3 regions of the Turicibacter sp. H121 genome follow, and region 2 is predicted to be linked to each of the others. Evidence: riboswitches for the same ligand, from Rfam matches in the RefSeq annotation. Region 2 holds a riboswitch; each other region holds the start of a gene.

Region 1 (4,753 bases), 770 kb from region 2:
TTATATTTCCAACACTGGAAAAAATCAACTTATATACATTAATTTTTTTTAAATATTTTTATTTTTTTCTAATATAAGGGGTTACGCTTACAATCTTATGGATAATTTACCAATATAATATAGAAAATAAAGATAAAATCATAATTTTGATATTAAAAAAAGATATCTCTTTCCTAATAAAATAAAGCGTATCTGCTACTGATTGTAATCAAAAAAATAAGGCGTTAACTCCAAGTAAAATAATCATAACTCCTCCAAAGATGTTTGCTTTATTTCCTATCATATGCCCTAATGTTTTTCCAAAGGTTGATCCTATATAGGAAAATAAAAATGCAATAGTTGCTATGAGAATAGTAGCCAAAATTAATTGCTCGTAAATTAACCCGTAAGTAATTCCGGCTGCTAAAGCATCAATACTTGTCGCTATCCCAAACATCGCAAGTAACTTTAAGGATAAACCCTTTTTTTTATTGAAGCCCATCTCATGAGATTCAATATATTCTTCTTTCGAACTTTCAAAAGCTTCTTTTAACATTCTGACACCTAATATAATTAAAATCACACCAGCGATTAAATGATTATATGTCGTGATTTCTCCACTAACAAACTTTAATGAAACAATTCCAATGACAAATAACAGACCTTGAAAAAAGCCAAAACTAATGGATACTTTAAGACGATCTCTCACTGTATGGGCTAATCCATCCATTCCTAATGTAATAGCGACCGCAAATGCATCCATAGCTAATGCAACTGACATTATCATGATAACTACTAAATATTCTTTCAACGATTCTCACCCCAACTTTAGTTTCCTTGTATCTTTACATCTTATCTAAATCACTACAAATATATGATTAAAATTTTTCTATCTCGTATTATCCTTATATAAGATTTAATAACTTCGCTTCATTTATGGTAAAAAATGATTGACTTTCCACAAATAGGATTTATAATAGTTATTAAGATTTACAATTTTATACAACTTAACAAACTCTTATCACGAGAGGCGGAGGGACAGGCCCAATGATGCCCGGCAACCAATCAGTCATGATACGGTGCCAATTCCTGCAGACATTGTCTGAAAGATAAGGGAAAGTGTGATCTACATATAAATTATGTAATACACCTTTCTGCTTATCGAAGTAGAAAGGTTTTTTTATTTCATAAATAAGAAAATTGTAGCATCTGATTAAGAGAACGAAAGGGGAGAATTTCATGATTGTTCTTGATCAAATAAAAAAAATATTTAATACGAATTCTGGACGTGTCACTGCTGTAGATTCAGTTAACTTGTCTATCCAAAAAGGGGAAATATTCGGAATTATCGGTTACAGTGGGGCTGGAAAAAGTACACTAATTCGAATGTTAAACTTACTGGAACGTCCAACTGAAGGGACAGTTACCATTGATGGGAAAGATTTAACTCAAATCTCCTCTAAAGAGCTTCGATTGGCTCGACAACAAATTGGAATGGTCTTTCAACACTTTAATTTACTCTGGTCACGTACGGTATTTGAAAATATCGCCTTCTCACTTGAGATTGCAGGAGTAAACAAAGACGAAATCAAGCCACGAGTTTTAGAGCTTATTCAATTAGTTGGTTTAAGTGGAAAAGAAGACAATTATCCCTCTCAATTGAGTGGTGGACAAAAACAACGCGTTGGGATTGCACGTGCATTGGCTAACAATCCTAAAGTTCTACTTTGTGATGAAGCCACTTCAGCCCTTGATCCGCAAACAACAGATGAAATTTTAGATTTACTTGTTCAAATTAATAAAAAATATAACTTAACTATTGTTCTAATCACACATGAAATGCGTGTGATTCAAAAAATTTGTCATCATGTGGCGATTATGGAAAGTGGGCGTATCGTTGAACAAGGAGATGTCTTAACGGTTTTCTCTAATCCTCAGCATCCAGTTACTGAACGTTTCGTTAAACAAGTAGCGAGTGAAGATGACTCAATTGAGACGGTCGAACATCTAATTAAAAAGTTCCCTAAAGGAAAAATTGTTCTTCTGAAATATCTAAAAGAAAAAGCAGAACAACCTTTCATCACAAACGTTATTCGTAACTACCAAGTGGACATTAATATTATTCAAGGAAAGGTCGTACAAACTCAAGAGGGTGGCTACGGTTCTCTTTATGTTCAACTTACGGGTCTAGAAATCATTCCAGCTCTTAATTATTTAAAAGAAGTTGGGGTAGAAGTTGAGGTGATTTCATAATGTTTTTATTATTACTACCAAATGTCAAATGGGATAAAATGTTCTCGGCAACGCTTGAAACATTATATATGACTGCTATCGCAGGTATCTTCGTCTTTATTTTAGGATTAATTATCGGGTTAGTCTTATTTTTAACAGCACCGAATCAACTCTTAGAAAATAAATGGATTAATCGTGTTTTATCAGCATTTGTTAACATTTTTCGTTCAATTCCATTTGTCATTTTAATCATTCTTTTGTTAAACTTTACAAAATTCTTAGTTGGGACGGTCCTTGGGCCGAATGCAGCCCTACCAGCTTTAATTATAGGAGCCGCTCCTTTCTATGGGCGTCTTGTTGAAATCGCGCTTCGCGAAATTGATAAAGGTGTCATAGAAGCTTCCATTGCAATGGGAGCTTCACTTTGGACGATTATTCGAAAAGTCCTCATTCCTGAAAGCTTACCTGCTTTAGTTTCAGGAATTACGGTTACAACGATCTCACTTGTTGGATATACAGCAATGGCTGGTGTTATCGGTGCAGGTGGTCTTGGAAATCTAGCTTACTTAGATGGATTCCAACGTCATCGATTTGACGTTGTTTTTGTAGCAACCGTCATTATTTTAGTAATTGTCTTTGTGATTCAGTTTATCGGAGATATGATCACTAAACAAATTGACAAACGTTAATAAAAACTATTTATTCAGTTAAATCCTTAATCAGTTGATTAAGATTTATATATCACTCGTTGGGGAAAACGAGCAAAGAATATGAAAATTTAAGGAGGAAGTTAAAAATGAAAAAATTATCATTAGGTTTATTAAGTTTAGTGGCAGCTATTTCTTTAGTTGGATGTGGAAATAGTGGTGAAGAGAAAACAACATTAAAAGTTGGAGCAACAGCTGTTCCTCATGCAGAGATTTTAGAACAAGCCAAACCATTACTTAAGGAAAAAGGAATTGAATTAGATGTTGTCACATTCCAAGACTATGTCTTACCCAATACAACTTTAGATGAAGGAGAATTAGATGCGAACTACTTCCAGCACATCTCTTACTTAGAGGGATTTAATGAAGAGCATGGAACACATCTAGTTAATGCAGGTGGAATTCACATCGAGCCAATCGGTATTTACTCTAAAAATTATAAATCTTTAGATGAATTACCTGAAGGCGCTACAATTATCATGAGTAATTCAGTTGCTGATCATGGACGTATGTTATCCTTATTACAAACAGAAGGATTAATTACTTTAGATTCTAATGTAGATGCTAGTGTTGCTACAGTAGAAGATATTATTGAAAATCCTAAAAACTTAACATTCAAAACCGATATTGATCCAGGTATGTTAGTTACTGTTTATGAACAAAATGAAGGAGATGCGGTTTTAATTAACACAAACTATGCATTAGACGGTGGATTAAATCCAATGACTGATTCTATTGCTATGGAAGGATCTGAATCTCCTTATGTAAATATCATCGCTGTTAATAGCGGAGATGAAAACCGTGATGATATTAAAACATTAGTTGAAGTTTTACGTTCTAAAGAAATCCAAGATTTCATTGTTGAAACATATGCAGGAGCGGTTGTTCCTGTTTCTGAATAATTCATTTAAAAGCACTCAAGTAAATCGAGTGCTTTTTCATATCCTACGTTTAAAAAGTATGAAATAATAAATGCTATAAAAGAGCCATAATATAAATTGATAGATTATACCATAAATACAGGTAATTTATGGTATAATATTGAAACAAAGAAAGGGTGAGAACGATGATTGAATTCAAATCGAGTTTAAAGATTAAAAATGAAAAAACAAATTTAGTAGTTGGCGTTTTCTCAGATATCTCTCATGACATTATTACTCAATTAGATAAAGCATTAAATAAACGTTTATCAGTTTCATTAGAAGAGGGATTAATTCCAACTAACTTTAAAGATATCACGCCAATTTATCCATTAGGGCAAATTGAAAGTAAAAAAGTTTATATTGTGGGATTAGGCAAATCAACAGATTTTACGGTTGAAAAATGTCGTAAAGTTTTAGGAAAAGTCGCAAAAGCAGCAAAAGAGGATGTAACCATCTTATTAGAAACATTCGATTGTAAAGCTGTCTCAATTAATGAATTAGCGACAGTTTGTGCTGAAGCTATCACTTTATCAACATATAAAATGGAAACTTATAAGACTGAAGAGAAAGCTACAACACCTGTTAATTTCTTCATCCATTGCGATTCACAAATTACAGATGATTTAAATCGTGGAGTGATTTACGGAGAGGCAACAAACAGTGCTCGTCAATTATTAAATGAGCCAGGTAATAAATTAACGGCAACAGATTTAGCGAGTCATATCGCTCAATTCGCTAATGAACATGAATTAGAAATTCGCATCGTTGAAAAAGATGAAATGGAACAACTAGGAATGGGTGGAATCCTTGGTGTTAACCGCGGATCCGTCCAACCTCCAAAAATGATTGTCGTGAAATATCAAGGAACACCACGCTTTGAAAATATCACTGCCTTAGTTGGTAAAGGTTTAA
Region 2 (4,753 bases):
ATGTCATGAACAGCGTAAGAAGGTCATGAGTTATTATCAGGCATCATTAATTCCTATCGTTAATCAGTTGGAACAAATAAATGCTTGGATTAATCAAGAACTTCCTTCACAGTTTTTATTAAAATTAATTGATGAGTTTAAAATCTGGGAGACAGCCCCATGGGTTGAAGATGAAGTGGAACAAATGAAGCATCATGAACTATTAGCTTGCTTAAGAGAAATTGAGGAGCAACATTTAACCGATTGTCCTCATCTTCCAATGTGGGAGTTATGGACACGAATTTTAGCCCAAACTTCGTTATCGGCTAGTGAACTGGATCGAGTTATGAAAGACCAAAATAAATTAGCGGTGATTACAGTACATCAATCGAAGGGATTGGAATTTGATCATGTGATTATTCCATTTTTAAATCAAGGGATGTTCCCGCTTGATTTTAATGGTACAAACCAAGAAGAGGAATGTCGTCTTTTTTATGTTGCCATGACCCGTGCGAAACAAACCCTTTTATTAACGCGTCATCTTAAGGATTATAGTTATTCTAAAAAAGAAAAGGAAAGAAGTCGGTTTATTGATTTCTTATACACACAAATAGGTGATTAAATGAATAAAATTTTTGAAGTAGAATATAATGCACAGCTCCCACAGTTAACAAAACAAGGCTTAACTTTAGTGGATTTTTATGCCACATGGTGTGGGCCATGTAAAATGTTAGCGCCTATCTTTGAAGAATTATCAGATACTTATCAAAATGACGTTCAATTTGTTAAAGTGAATGTGGATGAAGTTCCTGTTTTAGCGCATGAATATCAAGTCATGACGGTGCCAACATTAATGTTGTTTAAGGATGGAAAACCGATTGAATCAGCAAAAGGATTTCATCCATTAAACGAACTAAAAGGATGGTTAGATTATCATCTTCAATAACCATTGATATTAATCAGTAGAAAATTTAAATTAAAAGGCTATATTCAAGTTATATGAACATAGCCTTTTAATAGTTAAGAAAACTTAGATATAGATATTTTCTATAGATGACCCTAAACTTTACCATAAAATTTTTTATGTCATGGTTTAGGGGGAGTAACCTGATATGAGAAAGAGTTTTTATAATTTCGAGATTTAATATTAAAAAGTATTGTATAATAGTGCAACAAAAAATACATAAATTACATATTAAACATTAAAATTACTAAACTAAAAGGTAAGTTAGGGTGAGGAAAAATCAGAATGATAGAAGTAAAGTTTAACTGGTACGGCTAGATTCTATGTGTCTATTAGTGTATGATAAGTGAAGTATAGTTCTATCGTTAATATTGAAACAGTAAGGAAGATGAGGGATGAATGAGAATTTTCAAACGTTTTATTGGAGTAAATTAGATAATGTGGCGAAGTTATATGCTCTTGTTTCTAGTTCAAAGGCAACGAATGTGTTTCGTTTATCAGTGAAGATGAAAGAAGCTGTTCAAGCGGATCTTTTATCAGAGGCGGTAATGGCAGCACTGATTGAGATGCCTTCCTTTAGTGTACGTTTACGTAATGGATTTTTTTGGTATTACTTTGATATGAACTTACAAAAGCCTCGTATCCGAAAAGAATATACATATCCTTGTTCTAAAATGACGAAATTTACAAATAATAATTATTTATTTAGCATTACTTATTATGAGAAAATGATTCATTTAGAAGTCTTTCATGCGCTGGCAGATGGTGCAGGAGCCACTCAGTTTTTAAAGGTTATCATTTATCATTATCTCAAACGTTTATATCCAGAATTAGCGACGGAATCCATTGTGATAGGAGGAGATCATTCATCTTTACCTGCGATGGATGAAGACAGTTTTTTAAAGGTAAAAAGTGAAGCTCAATCAAAAGTCATACCGAAAACAACTGTAGCATATAAAATAACAGGTATTAAAAAACGTCCTCAAGAATTAAAGGTCATTCATGGGATTATGTCTGCTAAACAGGTCGTTCGTATCGCAAAGCAATATGAAGTGACCGTATCCAGCTTGCTATGTTCAATTTTGATTTATGCGATCTATGAACAAAATTATAAATTTAATCAGGATTTTCATCCTATTATTGTCACGGTTCCTATTGATTTAAGAGGGCGATTTGGTTCACATACGTTAAGAAATTTTTTTTCAAATGTTAATGTGACGGTTACGCCAGGTCCTAACTTAAGCTTTGATGACTTATTAAAAGACGTTTCAAACCAATTGAATGAGGGTAAAAAGCCAGAAGTTGTGAATCAAAAAATTAATGATAATGTCAGTGCTCAAAAAAACATGATGATTCGTTTCGTACCACTAGGAATTAAGAACATGGTCATGCGTCATATTTACCATGAAGCGGACAAAGGGGTTACAACAACGTTATCAAATTTAGGGCGTGTCGTGTTACCTGAATCATTAGCTCCATATGTTGAGGAAATGCGAATGATGATTCCTGTGACCCCTCATCAACCGATTCGTTGTGGTGTTATTTCTTGTAATGATCAATTTGTTTTAACATTTACTTCCTCTTTAGAGGAAACAGATATTCAAAGATACTTTTTCAGATTTTTAAAAAAATACGGGATTGATATAACAATCTCTTGTAATGAGGAATTTAATCATGAAATATTGTTCTAAATGTCAGATGAAAGTACAAAATCAATTGAATAACTGTCCACTTTGTGGGCAATTACTGGAGTCGGTTGAATTTGAAATTGAACGAGATTATCCAGAGCAATTTGCAAAAAAACGCCGTTTTTCTATTCGAAAATCCATTATTTTTTTAGCCATGATGATTATCTCCTTCTCATTTATCAGTGGGATTTTTCAAGATTTTCAATGGAATTGGGTATTCATTATTACAGCTGCAACACTTTACTTAACTATTAGTGCTATTTTAGGATCACGTGTGAAAAGAAATATTGGTCCAAATATTTTAACACAGGTTATTGGAATATCGGCTTTATCAATCATTATTGATTATTTTTTGGGATATAGTGGGTGGTCTTTAGAGATTATTTTCCCGCTGGGGTTAATGGCTGGAACAACTATAATTACTGTCATGATTCTTCTTAATCCAAAGCGATTTACGGATTTAGTTATTTATCAATTAATGTTTGGATTGATGGGAATTGTGATTTTAGCGATGATTTATTTCCAAGTCATTATCTTCCGTCAAATTGCTATTATTGGAAGTTATTATACGATCATTACTTGTGTCGGTTTATTCTTCTTTGCGGATCGTCAGATGATTCATGAGTTGAAGAAAAAATTTCATTATTAATTAATATTTTTCATAAAAAATACAAATTATGTAAGAAAAGATTTACAAATAGAAAAATAGATGTTATAGTATCCATAAGTTAAATAATTCCAATTGAATCGTGATTCCTTATAAAGAGAAGTGGAGGGACAGGCCCGATGAAGCTTCAGCAACCAGTACAGATGTACAGTGGTGCTAAATCCGACAGAGCTATTCTGAAAGATGAGGAGAACAGGTTAGTATGCTGATTTTAAACTAAGGTGTTCTTCTGATTTCTCAGAAGGAATCCTTAGTTTTTTTAATTGAATAATAATCCTTATCGAGAGAAGTGGAGGGACAGGCCCGATGAAGCTTCAGCAACCAGTACAATGTACAAAGGTGCTAAATCCGACAGAGCTATTCTGAAAGATGAGGGAGTGAGTGAGAATTTATTTAGATTTGAACGGACTTCTTTCATCAGCATAAGGAGTCCGTTTTTATTTTGGAAACAGCAAGAAAGGAGAGTCAATATGATTGAACTGAAGAATGTGAGTAAAACTTTTTCGCTAAAGGGGAAGATTGTTGAAGCGGTTAAAGAGGTTAATTTGACAGTAGAAGCTGGTGAAATTTTTGGGATTATTGGATATAGTGGTGCAGGCAAGAGTACTTTAATTCGATGTTTAAATTTTTTAGAAGTTCCAACTGAAGGGGAAGTGATTGTTAATCGTCAAGTGCTAAATCAATTATCGCCCAAAGAATTAAGATTAGCTCGTCACAAAATTGGGATGATTTTTCAGCACTTCAATTTATTAAAGACACGAACTGTTTTTGATAACGTTGCTTATCCGTTAAAAGGTCAAAAAATTAGTAAAGAAGAAAAGAAGGAAAAAGTACTACGTCTTTTGAATTTAGTGGGTCTAGAGGATAAAGCAGATGTGTATCCTTCCCAATTAAGTGGGGGACAAAAGCAACGTGTGGCCATTGCACGAGCATTGGCTAATGACCCTCAAGTTCTATTATGCGACGAGGCAACATCTGCACTTGATCCACAGACGACAAAGTCGATTTTAAAACTTCTTAAAGAAATTAATAAAGAGTTAGGATTAACGATTGTGTTAATTACGCATCAAATGGAAGTGGTTAAAGAGATTTGTCATAAAGTTGCGGTCATGGAGAAGGGCCGTATTATTGAACAAGGAAATATTGTTAGTGTCTTTTCAAATCCACAATCAGAGATTACAAAAGATTTTGTGTCCTCATTATTCCAAGATGAGAAAATCTTTGAGTTATTAGCAGAAAGAGCACCACTAGAAGAACTGAGTCACTTAGAGAAGCTAGTTAAAATCTCATTTGTTGGTCAGCAAACAGGACATGCCTTTATTTCGAAGTTATCAAAGCAATTTAATGTAGAGGCAAGTATTTTATTTGGAAGCATTGAGATTATTCAAAAGACCCCGATTGGTCATTTGATTGTTAGCTTCCATGGTAACAAAGAAGAAATCTTTAGTGCGATTA
Region 3 (4,753 bases), 370 kb from region 2:
CAACCCAACCATCATAACCTGACATATAAATTTTAAATGCATCTTCTGTTTCATCAACTAATAATGCCTCATCAATATAACAGGCATTAATATACGTATCTAGTGTTTCAGAATTCGTTAAATTATGATTAGCTCCACAAGTCGTCGTTTTAAATTGAACAATAGTTGGGTCCATCGAAATCACAATCATGCCATCATTCAAAACGACTAAAACTCCATCATCAAACGTCAAGCCTTGAACCTTAGACTTTAATTCCTTTGCTTCTTCAAACGTTTGTAAACAAGCAACATGTTCATAACTTCCATCAGACTTTGACATCACTACTTCATAATAATAAGGATCACAATAGGCACTAACAATCTTTGTACGTGTAGTTTCTGTTGTATTACTCATATTTGTATTAATACTGTAGTAATAATACGGGTTAAATAAATCAGACAAAGATTGAATCGAAAATAACTGATCAACGACTTGTATATAATTAACTAATCCACTGGGATTATAAGATCGAAGTTTTTCAAAAGTACTCTCTACCGTGGAAAAATCCTGATAATCACCTGAACCTAAATCATCATCTGCTAATATCTTTATTTGTGCCGATAATAAGCACAACAAACACACTACTAATATACATAATCTCTTCATCCTTCTAGCTCCTATATAAAAAATTACATGAAACTCATTAAAAATCTGATTTCTTAGTATGTCTCCTAAAATAAGATTCATACTTCGTTATACAAAAAAGCTCTAGCAATCAAAAGGAAAATATTGTATAATACTTAAAATCTTAATGATGGAGGTGTGATATGAAACGAGAACATTTAAAGAAAGGATTATTTCTCTTGATTGGACTGATGACAATCTATTGTTTTATGAAGTTAATCTATAGCCTATCCGCTCAAACCGGTCGAGAGTCTGGCTCCCTCTCAAATAGTTTATATTTATTCCTCAGTCAATTTGAATTCTTAAATAACTTTTTACATCAATGGGATCAATTTGTTATTAAAGTACTTTATAAATTAAACTTAGAAGAACTTTATCCTTTTATCTTCTCTACCTATAGTAATTGGAGCTTTATCATTCGTAAATGGGCACATTTTGGGATTTATATGATACTTGGGATACTTTCAATGGGGGTCTTTACTTACGCCTTTAACTTCTATAAAGCCTTCTTAATTACATTTTATTGTGGATCACTCTTTGCCTTTACTGATGAAATCCATCAACTCTTTGTCGAGGGAAGAACAGGACAGATTAGTGATTTTGAAATTGATGTTTTAGGCCTAGTGACCGGCATGACCTTCTGTCTTTTTATCTTTGTGATTGTAAATTTGATCCAATTTATTAATAAACATCTCAGTAACAATAACTCAAAACAGCAATATTCTAAAGAGAAACCAATTATTGAACGAACCCCCTTTACATTAGACGATTAACAAACCAAACTAATAATATTAACCCTTCTAATGATATAAAAATACCCCCATAATAGAATTTAAAGTGATTCTTTATCAGAGATAGAATCACTTTTTTCATCTACTATAGAGGTGCTATCCATTTCATTTAACACCAGCTGTTCTTTCTAATTATAAGAATAGCTGATGTCTACATTTTTAAAGATAGAATTTGTACTCGTCGTTGTAAACTTCTAATATTAACACTTTTTAAAATCCCACCATCTTCACCATCTAATGTCCACTTAACATCTTGCTCACTCTCAACAGTCATACGATCCGTCTTAAATGTCACCACATATTCTGGATCATATTGAGTATTTAAAAAGTCATTTAAGATTCGATGAATATCAATCAGATTTTTTGGAGCACGAATTAACGTCACTTCAAATAAACCATCACTTAGATCAGCCTGATTTCCAAATGCATTTTTTATACCTGCGACAGAATCTGAGTTAGAAATCATTCCAAAAATATAATCCCCTTCAATCACACCATCACGGTGAGTAATCTTACACTTATACGATTGAATGGTAGGTAACTTTAATAATCCCTCAATTAAGTAAGCTAATCCGCCTAACATATTTTTTCGTGGTTGTGGAGTCTCATAAGCCACATCGGTAAAGGCTCCAAACGCAGCAACATAAGTAAAATATCGACTACCAAACTGTCCAATATCAATTGGCATCTGTTTCCCTTGAATACATAAATCTAACGCTTTAGGGATATTTTTAGGAATTCCAAGTGTAGTAGCAAAATCATTGGTCGTTCCAGTTGGAATGTACGCAATTGGTGTATTCGCATTTGCTTGGATTAACCCTGTGATGACTTCATTTAAGGTTCCATCGCCTCCACTTGCAACGACTAAATCATAATTTCTAGCCTCTTTCATTTTCTCCACTGCATCATATTTAGCTTTAGTGGGATACACGACCACCTCATATCCAGCTAAGCTCAATTGGCTAATAATCAGTAATAAATAGTCCTTTATTATCCCACGTCCTGAAGTTGGATTAATAATAAGTAATAACTTCTTACGCACAGAGGCACTTCCTTTCAAAAATTTAAACTTTAATTTTACATTATATTATATCACCTATTGTCAAAAAAATGTCGTTTATGATTGTAGAGATTCTAAGTACACAAATAAAAGCCTGATTCAAAAATTAGAACCAGGCTTTTATTTTATTAAAATTGTGATTTTAAAGCTTCAACTTTATCTAAACGTTCCCATGGTAAATCAACATCTGTACGTCCAAAGTGTCCGTAAGCAGCTGTTTGTTTATAAATCGGCTTACGTAAATCTAACATTTGGATGATTCCTGCTGGACGTAAGTCGAAGTTTTGACGAATAACTTCTACAATCTTGGCATTTGATACTTTTCCTGTTCCAAATGTATCAACCATGATTGATGTTGGCTGAGCAACACCGATGGCATATGATAATTGAATTTCAATTTTATCAGCATATCCCGCTGCAACTAAGTTTTTAGCAACATAACGAGCTGCATAAGCTGCTGAACGGTCTACTTTAGTTGCATCTTTTCCAGAGAATGCTCCACCACCATGACGTGCATATCCTCCGTATGTATCAACGATAATTTTACGTCCTGTTAATCCAGCATCTCCGTGTGGTCCACCAATGACAAAGCGTCCTGTTGGATTAACTAAGTAGCGAGTATTTTCTGTTACTAAGTTTTGTGGTAACACTGCATCAAAGACATGTTTTTTAATATCTGCTTCGATTTGTTCGTGACTTACTTCTGGTGAATGTTGTGTTGAAAGTAAAACAGTATCGATTGCAACTGGTTTTCCTGCCTCATCATATTCAACTGTTACCTGTGTTTTACCATCTGGACGTAAGTAATCTAAGGTTCCATTTTTACGAACTTCAGTTAAACGACGAGATAATTTATGTGCTAATGAGATTGGTAAAGGCATATATTCTTCAGTTTCATTTGTGGCAAAACCAAACATTAATCCTTGATCCCCTGCACCAATTGCTTCAATTTGCTCATCAGTCATAATTCCTGTACGAGCTTCTAATGCTTGATCAACCCCCATTGCAATATCTACAGATTGTTCATCAATAGCTGTTAACACAGCACAAGTATCTGCATCAAACCCATATTTCGCACGGTTATATCCAATTTCACGAATTGTTTCACGAACAACCTTTTGGATATCAACATATGAAGAAGTAGTAATTTCTCCAAATACTAAGACTAATCCTGTTGTCACAGACGTTTCACAAGCAACGCGTGCCATAGGATCTTTTGCTAAGATAGCATCTAAAATTGAATCTGAGATTTGATCTGCAATCTTATCTGGATGCCCTTCTGTTACAGATTCTGATGTAAATAATCGACGTTCTGACATACTAATGTCCTCCTTCTAATTACACTAAGAAATACTCTATATTATTAAGTTCCTGACGAGAGATAATAGCTCGGGCCGGTTAATATTTAAAAATCATTAACAAAATCAATCATTCATACCTATAATGGACAATTTAAGAAAAATAATCCACCTTTTCTAAGTAATTCTTTTTTCTTTAACAAACTAGTACATATAATCTATCGCTGGCCGCTCAGATCATGAGCATACTAGCGGATAACATGGAAAGAACAACTTATAGTTTCACCTACGGTGTACAGTTTATCTAACTTTTACTCTGTTTAAAGAGATAAGCTTACATATAGCTCATCTAATGCGGTAAAACCACAAAGGCTGGTCGGATTCACTACTGCTCATCACTCCTTAGCACTTGAGTGGATAACCCCGAAGTTGTCCCTTTAGGCTAACAAAAAAAGTCCGCTATAAGCGGACTTGAATGACTGATTCAAACCCTCTTATTGCTCGAGTTAAACTCGCTTGGGTCGGCACCTTCCTATTCAAGGAGGTTGCCGCGACTTCATAGGCCCCTATGCCTCCATCGCTCTTAATAAGAGTATATTATTATATTTATTTTTAATTTCATTATTAATTATAAGAACAAACTCGTAACTTGTCAATTATTAACGGTTATTCTTTAAAATCTAATTCAACATTTGAAATCGAATCAAAGCGAGTTCCAATTTTTTCAGTCGTAATATGAATCTCTTTGACATCTTTTGAAACTGTATCAATGTGTTTACTTAATTTATCCCAACGTTCCTTATATCGCTTAAATTCATCTCCTAATTTATTTAACTCTTGTTGAATGACTAAAGCATGACGATCGCGTTCAAGATTATTTATAATGACTTGAATCGTTGTTAAAGTCGACATTAAAGTTGTTGGAGAAACTAACCAAACT

What was found. Region 2 has a riboswitch for S-adenosylmethionine ahead of AT726_RS09365 (methionine ABC transporter ATP-binding protein). Riboswitches for the same ligand answer to the same signal wherever they lie in the genome.
Region 1: another riboswitch for S-adenosylmethionine. It lies ahead of AT726_RS05725 (methionine ABC transporter ATP-binding protein); the one in region 2 lies ahead of AT726_RS09365 (methionine ABC transporter ATP-binding protein).
Region 3: another riboswitch for S-adenosylmethionine. It lies ahead of metK (methionine adenosyltransferase); the one in region 2 lies ahead of AT726_RS09365 (methionine ABC transporter ATP-binding protein).

What each region holds. Positions count from the first base shown of each region.
Region 1 is NZ_CP013476.1:1,174,652-1,179,404, forward strand. It holds gene AT726_RS05720 (manganese efflux pump MntP) at 209-790, opposite strand; SAM riboswitch class I at 995-1,095, shown strand; gene AT726_RS05725 (methionine ABC transporter ATP-binding protein) at 1,219-2,232, shown strand; gene AT726_RS05730 (methionine ABC transporter permease) at 2,232-2,900, shown strand; gene AT726_RS05735 (MetQ/NlpA family ABC transporter substrate-binding protein) at 3,008-3,820, shown strand; gene AT726_RS05740 (leucyl aminopeptidase) at 3,985-4,753, shown strand, end outside.
Region 2 is NZ_CP013476.1:1,948,733-1,953,485, forward strand. It holds gene AT726_RS09345 (3'-5' exonuclease) at 1-601, shown strand, start outside; gene trxA (thioredoxin) at 602-925, shown strand; gene AT726_RS09355 (hypothetical protein) at 1,339-2,634, shown strand; gene AT726_RS09360 (DUF6320 domain-containing protein) at 2,618-3,280, shown strand; SAM riboswitch class I at 3,386-3,488, shown strand; SAM riboswitch class I at 3,573-3,674, shown strand; gene AT726_RS09365 (methionine ABC transporter ATP-binding protein) at 3,769-4,753, shown strand, end outside.
Region 3 is NZ_CP013476.1:1,573,935-1,578,687, reverse strand. It holds gene AT726_RS07625 (glucosaminidase domain-containing protein) at 1-646, opposite strand, end outside; gene AT726_RS07620 (VanZ family protein) at 808-1,437, shown strand; gene AT726_RS07615 (diacylglycerol/lipid kinase family protein) at 1,607-2,497, opposite strand; gene metK (methionine adenosyltransferase) at 2,644-3,834, opposite strand; SAM riboswitch class I at 4,305-4,406, opposite strand; gene AT726_RS07605 (DNA recombination protein RmuC) at 4,480-4,753, opposite strand, start outside.